4 regions of the Fictibacillus sp. Mic-4 genome follow, and region 1 is predicted to be linked to each of the others. Evidence: predicted binding sites of a transcription regulator. Region 1 holds the regulator's gene; each other region holds the start of a gene.

Evidence for each region. The regulator Rex, encoded in region 1, represses fermentation and respiration genes when NADH is low (regulators of the CRP and FNR family bind a similar motif). The targets are predictions, from matches to a motif close to TTGTGAAATATTTCACAA.
Region 2: a site for Rex is predicted at 3,288-3,305, ahead of WD019_RS10605 (AtpZ/AtpI family protein). Genes of this name have one in related genera too.
Region 3: a site for Rex is predicted at 2,508-2,525, ahead of WD019_RS16475 (ubiquinol oxidase subunit II). Genes of this name have one in related genera too.
Region 4: a site for Rex is predicted at 2,866-2,883, ahead of WD019_RS10140 (DUF1641 domain-containing protein). Genes of this name have one in related genera too.

What each region holds. Positions count from the first base shown of each region.
Region 1 covers NZ_JBBHZM010000037.1:7,271-12,629, reverse strand. The annotation lists gene groL (chaperonin GroEL) at 1-357, opposite strand, end outside; gene groES (co-chaperone GroES) at 426-710, opposite strand; gene WD019_RS18085 (CPBP family intramembrane glutamic endopeptidase) at 966-1,670, shown strand; gene WD019_RS18080 (hypothetical protein) at 1,667-1,867, shown strand; gene tatC (twin-arginine translocase subunit TatC) at 1,897-2,667, opposite strand; gene WD019_RS18070 (twin-arginine translocase TatA/TatE family subunit) at 2,685-2,942, opposite strand; gene WD019_RS18065 (redox-sensing transcriptional repressor Rex) at 2,974-3,621, opposite strand; gene moaC (cyclic pyranopterin monophosphate synthase MoaC) at 3,725-4,210, opposite strand; gene WD019_RS18055 (ABC-F family ATP-binding cassette domain-containing protein) at 4,389-5,359, shown strand, end outside.
Region 2 covers NZ_JBBHZM010000013.1:68,519-73,877, forward strand. The annotation lists gene WD019_RS10585 (FixH family protein) at 1-224, opposite strand, end outside; gene WD019_RS10590 (SCO family protein) at 221-814, opposite strand; gene WD019_RS10595 (copper resistance CopC/CopD family protein) at 985-2,568, shown strand; gene WD019_RS10600 (YcnI family protein) at 2,584-3,219, shown strand; gene WD019_RS10605 (AtpZ/AtpI family protein) at 3,449-3,673, shown strand; gene WD019_RS10610 (ATP synthase subunit I) at 3,670-4,038, shown strand; gene atpB (F0F1 ATP synthase subunit A) at 4,096-4,806, shown strand; gene atpE (F0F1 ATP synthase subunit C) at 4,877-5,101, shown strand; gene atpF (F0F1 ATP synthase subunit B) at 5,207-5,359, shown strand, end outside.
Region 3 covers NZ_JBBHZM010000029.1:31,006-36,364, reverse strand. The annotation lists gene WD019_RS16485 (SNF2 helicase associated domain-containing protein) at 1-1,800, opposite strand, end outside; gene WD019_RS16480 (hypothetical protein) at 1,985-2,404, shown strand; gene WD019_RS16475 (ubiquinol oxidase subunit II) at 2,604-3,503, shown strand; gene WD019_RS16470 (cbb3-type cytochrome c oxidase subunit I) at 3,523-5,359, shown strand, end outside.
Region 4 covers NZ_JBBHZM010000012.1:77,037-82,395, reverse strand. The annotation lists gene WD019_RS10155 (YwdI family protein) at 1-160, opposite strand, end outside; gene WD019_RS10150 (hypothetical protein) at 398-634, opposite strand; gene WD019_RS10145 (NAD(P)/FAD-dependent oxidoreductase) at 1,012-2,190, opposite strand; gene WD019_RS10140 (DUF1641 domain-containing protein) at 2,230-2,682, opposite strand; gene WD019_RS10135 (beta-class carbonic anhydrase) at 2,967-3,536, opposite strand; gene WD019_RS10130 (bifunctional 2',3'-cyclic-nucleotide 2'-phosphodiesterase/3'-nucleotidase) at 3,656-5,359, opposite strand, start outside.

The DNA.
Region 1 (5,359 bases):
AATACCTTTGCGGATAACCATTGGGTTCGCACCAGAAGTTACGTTCTTTAATCCTTCACGGATCATCGCTTGTGCAAGAACCGTTGCAGTTGTTGTTCCGTCCCCTGCAACATCGTTCGTTTTGCTTGCAACTTCGGATACGAGTTTCGCACCCATGTTTTCAAAAGCATCTTCTAATTCGATTTCTTTTGCAATCGTTACACCGTCATTTGTAATTAACGGAGAACCGAATTTCTTTTCAAGAACAACGTTGCGTCCCTTTGGTCCAAGCGTTACTTTTACCGCGTTTGCAAGTGCATCTACACCGCGAAGCATTGCGCGACGAGCGTCTTCACTGAACTTAATTTCTTTTGCCATGTGTAAAACCCTCCTGTTTTTATGTTATGTAGCTTCATGCGAAGCTCTATCAAAGTAAACGTAATCTGTTAACCGATTACTGCTAAAACGTCAGATTCGCGAAGAATCAAATATTCTTTACCCTGGTACTTCACTTCAGTTCCAGCATATTTAGAGAAAATGATGGAATCGCCTTCGGATACTTCCAAAGCAATACGTTCACCTTTCTCAGTTACGCGACCGGTACCAACAGCAACGACACGGCCTTCTTGAGGCTTTTCCTTTGCAGAGTCTGGTAACACGATACCGCTTGCAGTCTTTTCTTCACTTTCTACAAGCTCAATCACAATACGATCACCTAATGGCTTTAACAAGTGAAACACCCTCCTTGGTTGATTTGAAAAATTGTTTTATTAGCACTCTTGTTTGGTGAGTGCTAACTCCATTTCTAATAATAAATAAATCTTTTGACTTTTGCAAGAGAGAACTCTATCTTCTTTAAAATTTTCTCCCCGTTTGCGTATTCACTCGTCCAGTTTCAATTTATGTTACAATAGGGAGACGACAGCAAACACACGAATCAACTACACATCTATCCATTCTGCCCAATGAAAAGGAGTTTATAAACATTGAGAAATCGATACTGGTGGATTGCTTTCACCTATATAATCATGCAATTTTCCGGGATTGTCGGCGTTCCGGTTCTTCAGTACTTTCATGTGCCACGTCATCAAATCGCCGGCCTGTGGCTGACGATCAGTTTTACGATTGCGCTTGTGATTATTTGCATTCTTCTTGTTCCAGATATGAAAACCCGTCACGAACAACAAGGGCGGGTATCAAAAATGGCGGCTATCGGCTGGGCGATATTCGGCATTTTTTTGGCGTATGTTTCCCAAATTATTGCCGGAAGCATTGAATTGAAGGTGCTCGGCATTAACCCACAGTCCGAAAATACAAACCAGCTTGTCGCGATTGCCGGTTACACACCTTATTTTATCGTCGTTACTTCGATCATCGGCCCGATCTTAGAAGAGATCATTTTTCGCAAAATCATTTTTGGAAGTTTGTACAATCGATTCAACTTTTTAATTGCCGGACTTATAAGTTCGTTAGTTTTTGCTGCAGTACACGGCGATTTTAAACACCTATTGGTTTATACAATGATGGGCTTTGTGTTTGCCTTTTTATATGTGAAAACAAAAAGGATTCTTGTCCCGATTGTTGCCCACGCCTCCATGAACACACTTGTGTTTATTCTTGTGCTGAACAAAGACGCGATACAGAACTATTTGGAGAAAATGCAAATCATTATTGGAGGTATTATGCAATGAGAACATCACCGTTAGTTATGAGCGGATTTTATTTGGTTATCGGCATTTTGTTTACAATGCTTGCGATCCATTACTCGAGAACCGATGGACTGACCGGGGTATGGACGATTATTAGCATGATTGTCGCTACATTTGACTTTGCCAATAGCATACGTTATTTCGTCTTGCATCGACATTTCCGGAAATATAAAAAATAATCCCCGTACATATACACGGGGATTATTTTTTATTCCGTACGCATGCTTTGAAACTCTTCTTCCAACTCGGCTTCTTCCTCTGCCGCTAACTTCTTTTTATAGGCAACAGCCGAAATGACAATGCTGATCTCATATAAAATGATGAGCGGAATGGTAATCATCAATTGCGTAACAAGATCAGGCGGGGCAATGAGCCCTGCAAAAACAAACGTTACAAAATAAGAGATCTTTCGGATTTTTTTTAAAAATTTCGGAGTCACGAGCCCTAACCTTGTTACAAAAAGGACAACAACAGGAAACTGAAAGATGAGTCCAAAGGGCAATATGAGCTTAAACAAGAAAGAAAAGTATTCATTAATTCCATAAACACCTTGAACGTTTAACGATTCTGCCATATCCGTCATAAAGTGAACGACAAGGGGCAACAGCACAAAATATGAAAAGCTGATTCCCCCTATAAATAACAAAAAGGAAATGGGGATATAGGACAACGTCACACGCCTTTCATTTTCATATAGCCCTGGACTGACAAACGCCCATATTTGATAAAGAATGACAGGAAACGTCAGCAAAAATGCGATGATAAACGAAAAATTAAGATACACTTTTAACGGATCCGTTAAATTAAACGCATTCATGTGAATACGATGGGCAACCGGGTCTTCTTGCAAGTATATGATCACCGGTTTTGCCAGATAAAGGCCTAAAACCATGAAAGCCGCAAAGAAAAGGACGGTAATGATCAGTCGTTTTCTTAATTCACCGAAATGCGCATAAATCGACATATTCTTTTCGTTCATTATTTTCATCCTTTAAACTACTTCTGTTCACTGTTAGAAGAAACGATTGCCTCTTTTTGATCGGCCTGAGCTCTGGCCGTTGTTTCGTTCACAGGTTTTGCGTCTTTTTCTTTCTTTTCATCATCGTCATCCATAATTCCCTGTGTGGCGTTTTTAAATTCGCGTAGTGTTTTTCCTGCAGCCCGTCCAAATTCAGGCAACTTTTTAGGCCCGAATAATACTAAAGCGACAGCAGCGATAATTAGCGCCTGACCTCCGCTGATAAAATAAAGCATATATGACACCTCCTTAAGAAAAATTTAAGTTTTATGACTCTTTGATCGGGTAGTGCTTCATAAAATAGATTAATGATTGCAATTCCACTGCTAAATCAATATGGTGTACCCGAATGTATTCGGGTATTGTCAACCTTGCAGGGGTAAAATTTAAAATCCCCTTCATTCCTGCTTCCACAAGTCTGTCGGCAATGCTCTGGGCGCTATTGACTGGAACGGTTAATATAGCTACATCAATTTCTGTCCCTTTCAGTCTTTTTACGATCTCATCGATATGATAGATCGGAACATCAGCAATTTTTTTTCCCACTTTTTCAGGGGCGATATCAAATGCCAATTCGATTTTTGTATTGTTATTTTTCGTAAAATTGTAATGTAAAAAGGCCGTTCCTAAATTGCCGACTCCAATTAACGCAACCTTCGTTACTTCATCTTGATTTAACGTTTTGCGAAAAAAAGAGAGCAAGTAATTAACATTATAGCCATACCCCTTTTTTCCTAGTGCCCCAAAGTAAGAAAAATCCCTGCGAATCGTAGCGGAATCTACTTTTACCGCCTCGCTTAGTTCAGCAGAAGACACACGCTGCTTCCCCGATGCTGATAAATTTTGAATAAATCGGTAGTAAAGCGGCAGCCTTTTTGCAGTGGCCTGCGGTATTTTCGTTTGCTCCTGATTCATGTATATCCTCCGAATCAAGCGTATTTAATAAATGTTCAAAAAGAAGCCGATAGATATTTGCCCGGCATCTCATTTGAACAACTTCTATTATAGTTTACCATATTTAGATAGAACGCTCATAGTCGCCGCTTTTTCCGCCGGTTTTGCTTTGTAAAAAGGTTGGCCCAATAACCATTCCTTTATCGACTGCTTTGCACATATCATAAACGGTCAGTGCCGTCGCAGATGCAGCAGTCAGCGCTTCCATTTCAACGCCGGTGCTCCCTTTTGTCTTTACTTCGGCCTCGATATGAAGAACATAGTTCGTCCCTTTTTCTTCCCACGAGAACGTAATGTTGACCCCGGTTAAGGCGAGCGGATGGCACATTGGAATCCAATCCGACGTGTTTTTAGCGGCCATAATCCCCGCTACCTGGGCAACGGCAAGAACGTCTCCTTTTTTAAATGTTTTTTCTATGATTTTTTTATAGATTTCTTCATTTACTGTTACAGCGCTTTTTGCTACAGCTGTTCGAAAGGTCGATTCTTTTTCCGAGATGTCAACCATTCTCGCCCTTCCTTGTTCATTAAAGTGGGTAAAATCTCCCATGAATTTCCCGCCTTTCACTATTTGACTATACACTATTCTTTTGCTTCCTGTCTTTTATTTTTCATGCTAAATCTAACGAAATGATGAACAATGATTTATTGCGAATCGTTCAGTATCTACGCTACACTAGACGTATGGCTAACGTCTTGTTGTCTTTATTTAAATAGAGGTGAATACCGTGATTATTTTACAAGTGAATAATTTATATAAATCTTTTGGGGCAGCTCCCATTTTATCGAATATTAAGCTTGAAGTCCAAACAGGTGAGAGAATTGCCCTTGTCGGGCGCAACGGGGCAGGAAAGTCAACGTTATTAAAGACGATTACCGGGGAATTGTCGTATGATTCGGGAACAATTATGATTCCAAAAGGCGTGAATATCGGCTACCTTGCGCAAAATACCGGCCTTGAGTCTTCACTATCCATTTGGGACGAAATGTTGACCGTATTTCAGCCACTAAGAGAAATGGAACAACGTTTGCGCCAGATGGAAGAAAAAATGGGTGACCCGGACTTAATCGCAAACGAACATGAATACAACAAACTTTTAAAAGAATACGACGAACTGCAAATAAAGTTTAAAGATGAAGGAGGCTATCAATATGAAGCGGATATTCGCACAGTACTGCACGGCTTTCAATTCGCAGATTTTGATCCTTCTACAATCGTTTCAACATTAAGCGGCGGACAGAAAACACGTCTCGCACTGGCGAAACTCCTTTTAACTAAGCCGGACCTTCTAATTCTGGACGAGCCGACAAACCACTTAGACATCGATACATTGTCCTGGCTTGAACACTATTTGCAGAGCTATCCTGGAGCTATTTTACTCGTCTCACATGACCGCTATTTTTTAGATAAAATCGTAACAACCGTTTACGAAATTTCACGGCACCAGTCGACGAAATATGTTGGCAACTATACGAAATACCTTGAACAAAAGGCGGAACGGCTCGCAATCGAAACAAAAGAATACGAAAAACAACAAGAGGAAATTGCCAAACTGCAAGATTTCGTCCAGCGCAATATTGCCCGCGCTTCTACTACGAAACGGGCACAAAGCCGGAGAAAGCAGCTAGAAAAAATGACAATAATGGATAAGCCGCTCGGGGACGAGAAATCGGCTAAATTCCATTTTGACATTGAGCG
Region 2 (5,359 bases), on a different contig from region 1:
TCATCAGCATCGTTTACGTTTTTGTTTTCTTGTGTCACTTTTACTGAAAGTGTCACCTTGCTGCCGGCTTTCGCTTTAGAAGGCTCAGATGCAAATTGAACGTGAATAGGAACAGGAGGCTTTTTTTCTGTTGGTTTGCTCTCGTGATGCGGATGTCCGTTCGATGATGAGCAGGCGGAAAGCACCAGGCTGAGCGCAATGAATAAAAAAATAACTTTTTTCAAAAGAGGCCCCCCTTTGTTAACGAATTGATTTTATCAAGCGTGTCTTCTTTATCAAATTTCGTTCCCATCGGCAAGTAAGCGCGAACATTATTATCTTTATCAATTAAAAAGGCGGTGTTGGAGTGCATGACCGTTTTGCCGGTTTTTTGAACGAAAAATCCAAGTTTCTTCGCCAGTTCCGGCATTTTTTCCTCGTCGCGGATAATAACCCAGCCGCTTTTGTCCAGTCCGATTCGCTTCGCATAGTCTTCCAACACGTCAGGTGTATCGACTTTCGGATCAATCGTCACCATCACAAATTCTACTTCTTTGCCGAATTTGCCGTCCTTTTTCAACTCGTTTTGCAATTGGGCGAGGCGCTGTGTCGTGATCGGGCAAACATCGGGACAACTTGTGTAAATCAATTCAAGGACACGTACCTTTTTCGACTTCCCAAAGGAATAAGTGGTTCCGTCGATTTTCTTCATCGTCATCGAAGGAAGCGACTGTTTAACCGGCAACTCGTGTTTCTCTTTCCAAATCAGATAAGAAACGATACCGAGTATGACAATCATCAAAATAATGAAAGGAACTATCATTTTTCGCTTCATCTGTTTATCCTTTCCTTTCTCACAACTATGTAACAATTTTATCTAATCATATAAAATTCCAACAATAAATAGCCCGGGTGAGCTATACTTTTTGAAATTCTTTAAGACTATAATAGGTAAGGCTCTTCACATTATATAAAATAAAGGTGCAAAATACGAGGATGTTTCCCATGAAAAAGTTGATTTCTATCATTTTTATCGTTTTTCTTTCCGTTGGCATTTTCCCGGCAAAAGGGCTGGCGCATGCGACTTTAGTTCAATCAAACCCGGCCGCGGAGAGCCAGTTAAACAAGTTTCCTCATGAGATTGTATTAGCCTTCAATGAGCGATTAGAACGGGAACTTTTTGAACTTCAAGTCTATGACAGAAACGGCAAGGCAGTTGCAAAGCAAAAACCGAAAATGAGCACCGACCAGAGAGTGCTTTCATTAAAATTACAGAAACAGCCAAAAGGGGTTTACACGGTTACGTATCATATCATTTCGGCAGATGGCCACCCTGTCAGTGATTCGTATGTCTTTACGGTTGGAAAAACGAGTAAATCGGGCAAAGGGCCTTCAGATAAGGCAGCCAATCATCAGCACGATATTTTAGGAAGTCCGGTAATATGGGGATTCCGGGCAGCTTACTTTTTCATCATGTTGCTGGTGGCAGGCTTTGTGTATTGGGGGACTGTATTGTCTTCCGAAAAGAGAAGCTCCCTTTTTCGAGTATGGGAAAAACGTCTGTTGAAGCTTAATGGTTACGCCTTGATCATTTTTATTGTGCTTTCGGCTGTTGATCTTTTAAGCGGAGAGGAAATGGATAAAGTTGGCCGATTGCTTTTAAAGACGACAGTTGGCCTGTCCTGGATCTTCTCTTTCATTCTTGCTTTTGCCGGGATAGCCATAGTTGGGCGAAAGAAATGGATAAATATAGTATGGATCGTTCTCACTTTCCTTGTGAAAAGCTTAAACGGCCATGCTGCCGGGGCGGACCGGGTGTATCTCTCCGTTCCGCTTGATATGATTCACTTGTTTGCCGCGTCACTTTGGGCCGGTGGAGTATTCTACTTGTTTTTAGTGCATAGAAAAGATAAAGAGCAAATGCGAATGTTTTTGCCCGTGTTTTCAAAAACGGCGTTTATTTCACTTGTGGCTTTAATGATTTCAGGTCTCCTTTATACGCTGATTTTGCAGCCGAAACTCTCGTATTTAGTTGAAACGTCATGGGGGATTCTTCTTCTTATAAAAATCGTTGCCGTTTTGGCGGTGCTCATTGCGGGGGCAATGATACGCCGGAAAATAACGGTCAACGAATCGATTTCCACATGGCTGAAGGCCGACTTTAGTTTATTGGTCGCCATTATCATTATTGTCGGAGCATTAACGTATATGAGCCCGACTCCGGTTAACGAGCCGCTGACATGGGTGAAGGACACGAATAGCGGGCAAATACAAACGGAAATTAGCCCAATGAAGCCGGGAAACAATTCATTTTCAGTCGAGGTTGTGACAAAGAAAGGGAAACCAAAGCCAAGAGCTGTTGAACTATGGCTCTATTCGCTTGATTCGGACAAGATGGCACCGATTAAAGTTTCGTTAAAAAAACAAGGGAGCCCGAAAGCTGATAAGAATCAACTTGAGGAAACCTATGCGAGAAGCGGACCGTACCTTCCGTTTCCGGGAAAATGGTTAGTTGAGGTAAAAGTTCTAGATCAGAATGATAATGAACAAGTATGTAAAAAAGAAATCAGGATTTTTGATATTCAATAGGATGGTGAATCTGGTATGAAAAAACGAATGGCAATGATGGCGACATTCGTGTTCAGTTTGTTTGTATTTGCAGGTGTAGCAAGCGCTCATGTTGTTGTATTCCCACAAAAAACGACACAAGGGACGTATGAAAAATTTACGGTTCGTGTACCGACTGAAAAAGACAGTCCGACAGTAAAAGTGAAACTTGACGTGCCAAAAGAAGTGGAAGTTTTCGGCGTTGAGCCGATGCCAGGCTGGAAGTATGAACTGGCAAAAGATCAAACCGGACTTATTACAGGCATTACTTGGACGGCAGAAAATAAGGGGCTTAGAGCTTCAGAATTCGGTGAATTTAACATTCAAGGAAAAGTAAGCAATAAAGCGGACAAAATCGTCTGGAAGGCGTATCAAACGTATAAAGATGGTAGTGTGGTGAAATGGACGGGAGCGGAGGACTCGGAAAATCCGGCTTCTGTCACACAAGTTGCGAAAAGCAATGGAAATGCTCATGATCATCATGCAAGCCATGCGGGAGCCAATGAGGAATCAGCGCAAACGAACCATGAAGAAGCGAAACCATCAAACATACCGCTTTATCTATCCATCGCAGCAGTAATTCTTAGCCTTGTTGCCGTTATTATTTCGCTGTTAAAAGCCCGGAAGCAATAAGCAGGGAAAAAAGGGGGATCCCCCTTTTTCCCCTGCTTATAAATTTTTTTAACTTGGTTAGAATATACTTGTGATCGACGTCACAAAATTACCACATTTTATAGGATATTTTAACTGAAATTGCGTTGACATACTATAGCCGCTATTGTATCCTTACAAAGGGATATGATAAGGTTTCCATTATTGATAATAAGCCGATTTATCAATTTCCGTGGAAGGGGTCTGTACTATGAGCATCGAGAAGCGCCCATATCGGGCAATGGCATTAATGTCAGGGATTCTTTCTCAGCTTGTAGGCAGTATTTTAATAGGGATATTTGCTGGCAAATGGTTAGATGGGAAAATCGGAACGAGTCCGTTGTTTTTAATTATCGGACTGCTTCTAGGTTTATTTGCCGGCGTGTATGGCATGATCCGACTTTTATCGAAATTTTCAGGAGAAGAACAGAAATGACTGAGTACAACGCGACATTCCGAAAGTACATAAAGTACATGTTCTTCTTGCTATCTATTTTTGTCCTCGGTTACGGATTCACCCCCTATCACTCCATTTTTCTCGGACTTATTTTAGGCTCCTTGTTTAGTTTATTTAATTTATGGAGTATGTATTCAAAAGTGGAACGGCTCGGACAGGCCGTCATCCACAAGAAAAAAGTGAAAACATTAGGTTCACTGTCAAGGCTTTTAATGGGAGGCCTCGCAGCGCTTATCGCCTTACGATATCCGCAATATTTTCATTTGTTAAGTGTGGTAGTGGGATTGATGGCAATCTACATTATCATGTTAATAGATTCACTTATGCAAGCCATACGCTCATAGCTAATTTTTTTTCAGGCTATGATGATCTTACTCAAAAGGAAGAGAGGTGAAGTGGAAATGGAACATGAAGCTCCTATAGTAACGTTTATGGGTCTTAACTTTAACTTGGCAAACGTTCTAATGATAATCGTTTCCTCTGTCATTGTTTTTATTATCGCGATGCTCGCTACTCGATCCCTGTCAATGAGACCGGGTGGGATGCAAAACTTCCTTGAGTGGGTAGTGGATTTTGTGAAAGGAATCATTAACAGCACAATGGATTGGAATACGGGAGGGCGCTTCCTTACATTAGGATTGACGCTCATCATGTATATTTTCGTAGCCAATATGTTGGGACTGCCATTTTCAGTCGTTGTGGATCACAAGCTGTGGTGGAAATCGCCAACTGCTGACCCAACGATAACATTAACGCTTGCTGTCATGATTGTGGGACTCACTCACTATTACGGCATCAAAATGCGAGGCTTTAAAGAATATGGAAGCCAGTTTTTCCAGCCTTTTAAACTGCTATTCCCGATAAAGCTAATTGAAGAGTTTGCGAATACACTAACGCTCGGTCTTCGGCTTTACGGTAACATCTATGCAGGGGAAGTGCTTCTCGGATTGCTAGTAAGCCTGATGCATTCCGGTATTTTTGCCGGGATTTTTGGAGCAATTCCGATGATTGTATGGCAAGGATTTTCAATCTTTGTCGGATCTATCCAGGCATTTATCTTTACAATGTTAACAATGGTATATCTCGCCCACAAGGTGAGCCACGACCATTAATTTTAAATGATTCCAGCTTCTACGGAGGCAAAAAATACAGATTTTGGGGAAAAAGAAGGGAGAACTACAAATGGGTGCATTAGCATTAGTAGCAGCTGCAATTGCTGTAGGTTTAGCGGCATTAGGTGCCGGTATTGGTAACGGTTTGATCGTAGGTCGTACAGTTGAGGGGATTGCTCGTCAACCAGAACTACGCGGTACTCTTCAAACAACAATGTTTATCGGGATTGCGTTAGTTGAGGCGCTTCCTATCATTGGTGTCGTTATTGCGTTCATCGTTTTAGGAAAAGCTTAATCGTAAACATTGTTTATCAAGGATTTTCATAATGGCGAAGCACGTTCTTCAAGGAACTTCCTTCGCCATTCCTTATGTATGACCGATTGAAGGGAGGAAAAACTTGTGCAAACCTTAACTCTAGGTCTTGCTGTAAATAGCGGAGATATTTTACTTCAGTTAGTTGCTTTTTTAATCTTAATGGCTCTATTACGCAAATTCGCATGGGGTCCGCTAATGGGCATCATGAAAGCGCGTCAAGAACATATTAACGGTGAA
Region 3 (5,359 bases), on a different contig from region 1:
TTTCAATTGTTTGATCAAGCGGCGAAACGCTTTTCCGAACTTTTTCTTCGCGCCGGCCGTGTCCATCAGTTCTTCCAGTTGAAGGCTGCGGTAGACCGGGAGCTGAAACGAGCCTTTTGTCACGTCGTCTTTTTTAATCTGGAAGTCTTTGATCATCTTCGCCATCGTTTGAAACTGGTCGTTTTCAAGAGAAACGAAAGCGCCATTTTGCAGACGGTAGTACTTTTTCTTTTCCACGACGGATCGGAGTACATGCTGAATGTCGTCCTCGCTAATGCCATCCATGTTAAAATTGAACACTAGCCAGTTTCCGCCCGTATCTAAATCAATCGAAAATTGAGGCGTCGATTGTTCCGGAAGCATGTACGAACGAACCGCGCCAGATAAATAAATGTCCGCCTTTTTCTCAAGCTCAGGCAATACTTCAAACAAAAATTCATATACGCCATCTTCTTCATCCGTATACAACCGCTCGCCATTAAATTTCAGCGAAGAGCTTTCGATGAGCCCCATGATTTCCTGTTCCTTAATGGCATCACGCATAATAATTTCGCCTCTTTCTTGTGTCTCGCCATGAAACGGATGGATTACGTATTCACCGTAATGGTACTCGAGCTTCACTTCGAGCCGATCTTCTTCGCTTTCCACATACACGTTCGCCTTTAAAGGAGCCGTTACAATTTGATTGGAAATGGCTTTTGCGATGTGAAGCTGTCCGATTTTCTTTAAGCCCGGGGCGACATTGGATAGAAAGGAGCCCACTTGCTCTTTAGCAATCGGCAGCTTCCTGTTTTGTTTGCATGAAGAAGCAAGCTCTTTCAACATCGCCTGCTGATTCGCCGTAAGCTTGTATAAATTCCCTTCATAAAAAAGCCAGCCATACATCGGAAAGAGAGATTCGATATGAAAGTTTTCGAGCTTCAGTTCAAAATCCCCCGAACTGCTTTGATCGAGCTGAAATAAAAACGGTGACTCTTCATCCAGAAGCTCTACGGCTTCATACGAATAGCCATTATGCTCCAGGCGGACATCGCAGTCTTTTAATGTCTCCATCAGACGATTGGCGGCATATGGCGGGATAAACAGTTCCCGCTCATTTGTTTTATGCCAAAACGAATTTAAGCGATCGCGGTATGCCGATTCGATATTCGCAATTTCCTGCAGGATGCGAATTCCGTTCATATCCTGCTCGCTGAAGGTATGCTTTTCAGGATCGTATGTGAAGTTGTCCGTAAAAAAGTAAGTGGACCCCGTTTCAATTTTATGAAGCAGCTCTTTTAGTTTTCTCACGACGTATAGCCGCTGGCTGCCCACTTTCATTTCAATCGTCATATACCGACCTTCATAAGCCGAATGCGATTTGCAAATGAATTCTACGTTTAATGGTGTACGCGCTCTTCCCGTCACTTTTTTTGCGTCGGACAGCTGGTAGTGGGCAAAACTTTCAATCAGCCTTCTTGTTGCTTCAAACTCTCTCTTTTTTCTGCTTACTTCAAGCATGGCCGAATTTTCTTGAGTCCGATCCGCCACTTCCAATAAAACCGCGACACTATGCTTGCATTCCTCGTATTTGTCAAAGGCCGGGCAATTACATCCCATAGTAATAAAGCCATTACTTTCTATAATCACAACGTTATAAACGTCGCTTCCTTCAACTTTTGCATACCATCTATTTCCCGTTTTCTCCTCCAGATCCACAACGCGCCCCTGTTGATAATAATTCAGGCCGCGCTTATAGATCGTACGTGAAAACATCGCCTCGATATCCCGCCTCGTCAAACGAGCAATTGTTTCATTCATGATCAATTTCCTCTTTCGTCCGTGTTCTTATCTCTCATTATAACAATAACCGGGCTGGAATAAGCTTATTTTGGTCCCCGCAGTTTCTTCCATTTAAAGTAAGCTCCTAAAGAACGAACACTAAATATTTTTCTATTTTCCCTTTTATGGTAAGCTAATACGAAATAAAGGAGAGTGAACGACAATGAAAATTAATTTTACGAAAAAACAATTTGAAACGTTGATTGAGCTTGTATATGCTGGCCACTGGATACTTAATAGCCATCGGAACGAGGAAATTAAAAAGTATAATGAGGTAGAGCAATTGATTTATTCGTTCGCAAAACCGTTCGGATTAGAGCATTTTATTGAATTTGATAAAAGACTGGATGGCTATTATCCGACATTGGAATTTGAAGATTCCATGGAAGAATTGATCGCCGAGTATGATGACCGTGCCTTTTGGGACGAACTCGTTGACCGATTGGCCCTGCGCGATTTAACAAAAGAAGGTATTGAAGGAAAGTCTAATGAGGAGATCATGGAAAGAAGAATTGAACTTAAAGAAAAATATGAGATTGAATTTGAAAAACACCACCTCAATCGTTTAAAAATTGAAAAGTAATTTCCCCTTAGCAAAACGAAGGCGATGACCGCTTTCGTTTTTTTATTTGCCCACTCCCGCCTCCTTATTTGAAATTGTGTGCAATTGGTGAACGTTATGTAACCTGTGACATTTGTCACATCCGAAATGTAAAGAAAGGTATACGATGACTGTGTCTTTCTTTTATGAAGCATTTTGTTTTGAAAGGAGCTGAATCAATATGAAGAAGCTTGCAATGACGAAAACTTCTTTGCTGCTTCTCTTGTCTGCATGTTTATTAGCCGGATGTGACAAACGGTTTATCCTGCTTCACCCGAAGGGACCTGTCGCGCAGAAGGAATATGACTTAATCGTCCTATCGGCTCTATTGTGCGCGATTGTTGTTATCCCTGTTCTGGCTCTTCTCGTTTTTATTGTTATCCGGTACCGGGACAAGCCTGGAAATAAAGCCCCTTATCGGCCGGAATGGAATGAAAGCAAATGGCTTGAAGTTTTCTGGTGGGGCATTCCGATTGTCATTATTGGCGTTCTCGGTTTTTATACGGCAAAAACGACATTTGCCTTAGTGAAGCCGCCGGTAACGAACGTGAAGCCGGTGACGATTCAAGTGACGTCGCTCGATTGGAAATGGCTGTTCCAATATCCCGATCAAAAAATCGCCACTGTCAATTATGCGGAAATTCCTGCCGGTGTGCCGGTTCAATTTGTCTTAACGTCGGACGCGCCAATGAATTCGTTCTGGGTGCCGCAATTAGGAGGGCAAGAATATACGATGCCCGGAATGGCGATGAGGCTCTGGTTACAGGCCGACAAGCCAGGAACATATTACGGTTCTGGCGCCAATTTTACCGGGAAAGGATTCGCCCATATGAAATTCAAGGTGGTCGCGAAACCGCAGTCCGACTTTCTCGCGTGGACGAAACAGGTGAAGAAAACCGCCCCGGCATTAACGAAAGAAGGGTATGAAAAACTCGCCCGGCAAGGTCTTGCTGAAAAAACGGCGTTCTCTTCCTACCCGGCTGGACTTTTTGAAGAAATCGTCGATAAAAACGGCGGCAAATATATGAGTCATGAAATGAAACATGGACATGGCCACATGCATCAGCATGACGAGAACTAACTGAAAGGAGGAAATTAGGATGAAAGACTTCTTTGTAACTGGCGATCCGCTCATTTACGGCGCGGATGCCGCGATTGTCGTGACGGTTGTTGCCATTGTGTTTGTTTTGACATATTTCAAAAAATGGCGCTGGTTATGGCGGGAATGGATCACAACCGTCGATCATAAAAAAATCGGCATTATGTATATTATTTGTTCGCTCCTTATGCTTTTCAGGGGCGGGGTTGACGCGATATTAATGCGTCTTCAGCTGGCGATGCCAGACACGAAATTTCTTGAATCCCAGCATTACAATGAAATTTTCACCACGCACGGAACGATCATGATTTTATTTATGGCGATGCCATTTATGTTTGCGCTCTTTAACTGGGTCATCCCGCTTCAAATTGGAGCGAGGGATGTCGCGTTTCCTTACTTAAACGCGCTCAGTTTCTGGCTATTTTTCTTCGGAGCCTTATTATTTAACATCTCATTTGTCATCGGCGGCTCGCCTGATGCCGGATGGCTTGCGTATCCGCCGCTATCCGAACTGTCACACAGCCCTGGCGTTGGCGAAAACTTTTACATCTGGGGGATTCAAATTTCCGGGATCGGAAGCCTGGCTTCAGGCATTAACTTCCTCGTGACGATCTTGAAAATGCGCGCCCCTGGAATGAAACTGATGAAAATGCCGCTCTTTTCCTGGTCGGTACTCGCAAGCTGCATTACGATCATTTTTACATTCCCTGTACTGACGGTGACGCTTGCCCTGCTTTTTGTCGACCGGTTCTTTGGCGCCCATATTTTCACGATGGACGGCGGCGGAAACCCGATGATGTATGTGAACTTAATCTGGATGTGGGGGCACCCTGAAGTGTATATCGTTGTTCTGCCGGCATTCGGTATTTATTCGGAAGTCGTCAGCACCTTCTCGAAGAAGAAAATTTTCGGCTACACGTCGATGGTGTTCTCGATGATGATCATTAGCGTTCTTTCCTATTTCACATGGGTTCACCATTTCTTTACGATGGGAGCCGGCGCGGATGTCAACGCGTTCTTCGCAATTACAACAATGGCGATTGGCATACCGACAGGCGTGAAGGTCTTCAACTGGCTGTTTACGATGTTCCGCGGCCGGATCCGGATGACCCAGCCGATGTTATGGACGCTCGCCTTCGTTCCTTGTTTTCTTGTCGGTGGCGCAACCGGGGTCATGCTTGCCGTCGCGCCTGCGGATTATCAATATCATAACAGCTATTTCCTGATCGCCCACTTCCATCAAACATTGATCGGGGGCGTCGTCTTCGGGTATTTAGCCGGACTTTATTACTGGTGGCCGAAAATCTTTGGCTTTAAATTGAACGACAGGTTGGGAAAATGGGCGTTCTGGCTATGGAACATCGGATTTTACGTTTGCTTCATGCCGCAATATGCGCTCGGATTCATGGGCATGACGCGCCGTGTGTACACGTACGGCTGGGACATGGGCTGGGCGCCGTACAACCTTGTCTCAACGGTCGGTGCATTCCTCATGGGAATCGGCTTTGTCGTGCAAGGATGGCAAATTATTTACAGCATCAAGCGCGGCGAACGTGATCTGACAGGCGATCCATGGAACGGGCGGACGCTCGAATGGTCGATTCCGTCACCTCCACCGGTCTACAACTTCGCTAAAATACCTGAAGTGAGCGGGCAAGATGCCTGGTGGGAAATGAAGAAAAAAGGAATCAAGCCGACTGTCACTTCCTATGAAGCGATTCACATGCCGAAAAACTCGGGCATTCCATTTTTAATGTCAGTATGCTGGTTTATCGCCGGGTTTGGCTTAACATTCCATTGGATTTGGATCGGGCTAGCGGGACTCGCTGGTGTCGGAA
Region 4 (5,359 bases), on a different contig from region 1:
TTTCTACAACCGGCTTATCATCTTCATCAAGCAAAAGATCGCAAAGCGTTTTAACAGCGACGGCATGCTCACGCAACTTCGGAGAGTGTTCGTCTATTTTTTTCATCTTATCAAGATGCTCTTCCATTTTCGAAATGAGTTTGCTTAATTGAATATTCATCATCATTCACCTTTCATAACAACACTTTAACGTTACCATACCACGTTTTTTACATAAGAAAAAGGACAGCCTAAATAGACTGCCCGAAATCCGCGCGCGTTCTATAGAAACCTCATGGGACAAGCGGTGATCCAGGCCGCTGCCAAATAAGGTTTGCGTTTTTTCCACCATAAGAAACATATCCGGTTTGCTTTAATTGATCCCCCCCTTTTTTTATGTAATTGCACGTTTTTTTACTTATGACGTATCCAGCCACTCCACCGCCTTCATTTGTTGATAGTTGGCATTGATAAACGTTTCGTTCCCTCCCGCTTCTTTACGGACGGACGCCTTTTTCGCAAAGAGGCAGGCTAGCTTCACATTATTCAACTGCACAGCTTGTCCTACTTTATCGATCAAAAATAATAGCAAACGATTGACAACCACATTCATCGTGACAAGAAGAATGAAAATTAATGATACCATCTGTTCCACTAAAAACCTCTCCTTTCTTTTTTTCAAAATGATCTATATGAAGCACGTGCGTGAAAACGAATCAACCGGTCCCCCTTTCTTCCTGACAAGATCCGTTTCGTTAACTTATCAATGTATGTCTTTGTAAAAATGATTATACGTACTTCAAAGAGAAATGTTTGTCACAATCTGCTTCGTTTGCTAAGTTTTTTCTTACATATCTTTCGCTTGTCCAACAAAATCCGAATGAATTTACAATACTAAGCGGCGTTCAATTAAAAATCAGGTAGTTTTTTTGCCGAGATTTCGCTGCTTTCGTCTAATGAAATGTTGAAAAAAAAGCTATGAAATCTTTAACAAAGATTTTCACAGCTTTTGAAATGATGATTACGTATGGATTAATACAGTTTACTAAACAAACCGTTAATATGCGCAAGATAACGGACATTACTTGCTTCTTTCATTAAGGATGCCGGAATGCCTTTTAACTTCGTTTTATTCTCGCCGATTGTCGCAATGGCATCTTTACGGCCAAGGCTTCCTAACGTTCCGGAGAAGACCGGTTTGAATTCTTCCATTTTGCCGCCTTTTAAGTATGCAAATAAGTTATAGCCGATTGCCTCACCCATTTGCCATGAAATTTGAGCGGTTGGAGGATATGGACGTCCTTCAGGGCCCATAACTACCGCACTGTCTCCCGCTACAAAGATGTCTTCATGCGATGTGGACTGAAGGAATTCATTAACTGTCGCACGGCCGCGGTTAACTTCAATTCCGCAATTCGCAACAACAGAGTTTCCTTGAACGCCGCCTGTCCAAACCATCGTTTTCGTTTCAATTTTACTTCCGTCTTTCAATTCAACAGTTGTCGCTTCCATTTTTGTTACAGGAACACCTGTAATGAACTTCACGCCGCGGGCGCCCAGACTTGTTTGCGCACGCTCTACTAAATCTTCAGGGAAGCCTGGTAGAATAGTTGGCGCTGCTTCAACAACATATAAAGAAATTTCATCAAAAGAAACACCATATTTTTTGCATAGCGCTGGAATTTCGTCGGCAAATTCTCCGATTAATTCGATGCCGGTTAAACCGCCTCCGCCAACAACGAACGTTGCATCGGCTTTATTTTTTGTTTTGCTGTATTCCTGGATGCATGATTCAACATGCGCACGAATACGGTTCGCATCATCAACAGACTTAAGAACAAAACTGTGTTCCTGTAGTCCTGGAATGCCAAAGAACGCTGTTTCACTTCCGAGCGCAATAACAAGCACTTCATAGTCAAGGCTTGTACCGTCTGCTAAAACGACGCGGTGCTCATCAGGAATAATTTCTTTAACCGTATTGATATTTAAATTGACGTCTTTGCCACGAAGCAATTTTTCTAGTGGCAATGCAACCGCTTTTTCTGCTAAATTCCCTGCAGCGAGACGATGAAGTTCAGTAATAATTTGATGTGATGGATAACGGTTTACGAGTGTAATCGGCGCTTCATTTGCCCCTAAATATTTTCGAGCTGTTAGCGCAGTAAGCAGACCGCCGTAACCGCCGCCCAAAATAACAACTTTTTTTTGCATTTTAACCCTCCGTTCATTCCTTTATCGTAAGTAGATCCATTATTTTTGCTTTTGTCGTTCTGCCATAATGTCTAAATAAGCTTGCGCAAATCGGAATAATTTTTGCACTTGCGGGTCTTTCAACATTTTTAAAAGCCCGAATAAACCAATCGTTGATGATTGATCGGCTTCCGCACGGTCGCTTGCTTCAACCGCGGCTGAAGCCAATTCCTTTACTTTCCCTGTAATTGGCTCGGAAAATTCTTTAATTCCGCCGACAATATCATTAGCCAGCACTTTATCTGTTGATACTGACTTCACGAAGTCGAACGAATCAGTGAGAAACGTAACCATTTCCGCCAATTTAGGAAGATTGTCTACTAGTGTTGACAACGATTCTTGAACTTCAGGTTTAAGTAGTTGATCAAGCACATCAAGTTGCCCACGGCGAGTTTCAGACGATTGAGCCGCAGTTTCGGTAGTAGATGGTTGTTGAGTTGATGTTTCTGACATACTGGAAGTCCTCCTTTACTATTTAAATCGCCATACCATGATAAAGCCACTCCAACTTTCACTATCATAACCAAATCGACTGGCCATGGACGGAATGATGCAGTGAGCAGAACTTTATGATACGGAACGTTTTTAGTCATCTTTATTAGTTTATACCTTTTCGGCCATTGATTACAATTTAATTTGTGAAAAAGTTAGCATAATTCCACATGGAAATTTTAGGCTATTCTATGAAAATAACCAATTTCAAAAAGGACATCCTTAGACGCCCTTCATCTCTGCTTCTATTTGGTCTTTTTATACCCTGCTTCAATGACATCAAGTTTGCCCGTTTTCGGGTCGATCACTAAGCCATGAACCGGAATGTCAGGAACAAGAGGGTGGCTTCTTATAAGGTTCACACTGGCTTTAACGCTTTCTGTTACATCATTAAACCCTCTTAACCATTTTTCCAGGTTAAGCCCCGAATGTTCTAACACCTCAATGGTTTCTTTCTTAATCCCTCTTTCAATAAATTTCTTCTTCGTTTGCTCCGGGTTCAGGTGGCTCATGCCACAATCATGATGACCGATGACAAACACTTCATCGGCGCCTAATTCATAAATGGCGACAATGATACTGCGCATAACCCCGCCAAATGGTGTTGAAACGACACCACCAGCCGACTTGATCATTTTCACATCACCGTTCTTGACGTTCATGCTGGCTGGCAAAAGTTCGACAAGCCTTGTGTCCATGCAAGTAAGAATGACGAATTTTTTATCCGGGAACTTTGTGGTCAAATAAGGCTCATATTCTTTTTTATCAACAAAACCGCGGTTATATTCAATAATATCATCCAATAAACACCCCAAAGAAACACTCTCCTCTGCTGCAAAGATTCAAACCCTTTAGTACTATTTTAACGATGTTTTCATTTTACAACAACCCGGGGTATCAAAAGGAGGGTGACAGTCGAGTCACCCTCCTTCTTTTACTTATTCAACTTCGTAATCCGGCCTTCGAACTTCGGATTGACTTCCCCTTTTGCCTTAACATATTTCACGAGGGCATCAAGGTCGACGATGTCAACAACCTGGTTCTTGCCTTCTTTAAACGTCAAAAAGCTATCGCCTCCGCCGGCAAGGAAGTTGTTTGTCGTAATTGTGTACGTTTTCTCCGGATCGATCGGTTTGCCGTCCGGGAAGGTAATGTCGACGATACGATCGCCAGCCGGACGGGAATCGTCGTACGTCACCTTTAATCCCGAAATTTGCAAAAATCTCGGCCTTGTTGGATCGGCCCATTGCTCGTTAAAAATCTTTCTAATCTGTTCGCCGGTCAGTTCCATTTTCACAAGATCATTGCCAAACGGTTGAACGGTAAACAACTCGCCCCATGTAATGTCCCCGGCATTAATATCAGAGCGGATGCCGCCAGGGTTCATAAACGCAAAGTCCGTGCCCGTTTGCGCCTTCATCGAGTCGGCGATCAAGTTTCCTAACGTTATTTCGCCGTCCGCATTCGGGTCCCGGGTAATCGCCTCTGCTGCATGTCCGACTACTTCATTGATGATCGGGGCAACATCCTCTTTATATTTATCAACCATCGCTTTTATATCAGCATCGGGTTGAATTTTATCCCGGTACGTTGTAACGATTTCGCCTTTTTTCGAAACGATGTCTTTCGTATCCGGATCAATTTCAAGGTCTACATCAGAAAAAGCAGTGCCATACGAGTAGGATTGGACAATTAATTTATGATCAACAACTGTGTTCGTAAACGCATGATTATGCCCGCCAAATAACACATCGACTTCATCATCGATTTTATTCGCGATATCGACTAATTCTCCCGTTGCACCTGTCCCGTCAAAATTGGAGTTGGCCGGGTTGTGGGCAAGAACGACAATCGATTTGACCCCTTTCGCCTTTAACTCCTCTGCCGCTTTATTGATCGCTTCCGTTTCATCCGTAAACTGCACGCCGGCTACACCGCTCGGAATGACGATGCCTGGCGTGTCGGATAAAACAACACCTATGAAGCCGATCGGAATGCCATCTACTTTTTTAATGACGTACGGATCGAGGATCGGTTTTTTCGTCTTTTCATCTATCAAGTTAGCGGCTACATATGGAAAGTTAGCCCCTTCAAACGGGCCGTATTTCCCTTCTGTTTTCGGGTGGGGACCGCCATGGATGAGGCGAAGCATTTCCGCTACGCCTTCGTCAAATTCATGGTTGCCTACAGTCCCGACATCAAAGCCGAGCTTGTTTAAAAAACGGATGGTTGGTTCATCTTGAAGGAGCGCCGACACCGGGGAGCTTGCCCCGACCATGTCGCCCGCTTCAACAAGCAATGTATTCGGATTTGTCGCCTCCCGCTGTTTTAAATAAGCGGCTAAATATTCGGCCCCCCCTGCATTCAATTTCGCATTGTATGTGTCGAGCTGCCCATGAAAATCATTGATTCCGAGCAGCTGGACTTTCACATTTTCCTTCTGCCTGGCAGGAAGCTTGAATGAATATTTCGCAAATCCGTCGGAGCTTTCCCCTTCATAGCGAATCGAGCCGTCTGCTGGAACGACTTTTTGCGCATCAGGTGAAGAGTCGAACACGATGTTCGGATGGCCGCTGACTGCGGCAAACGTCCAGTTGTTATCCGCACTCGGATCAATTTTCTTCTGTTCAGTAATATA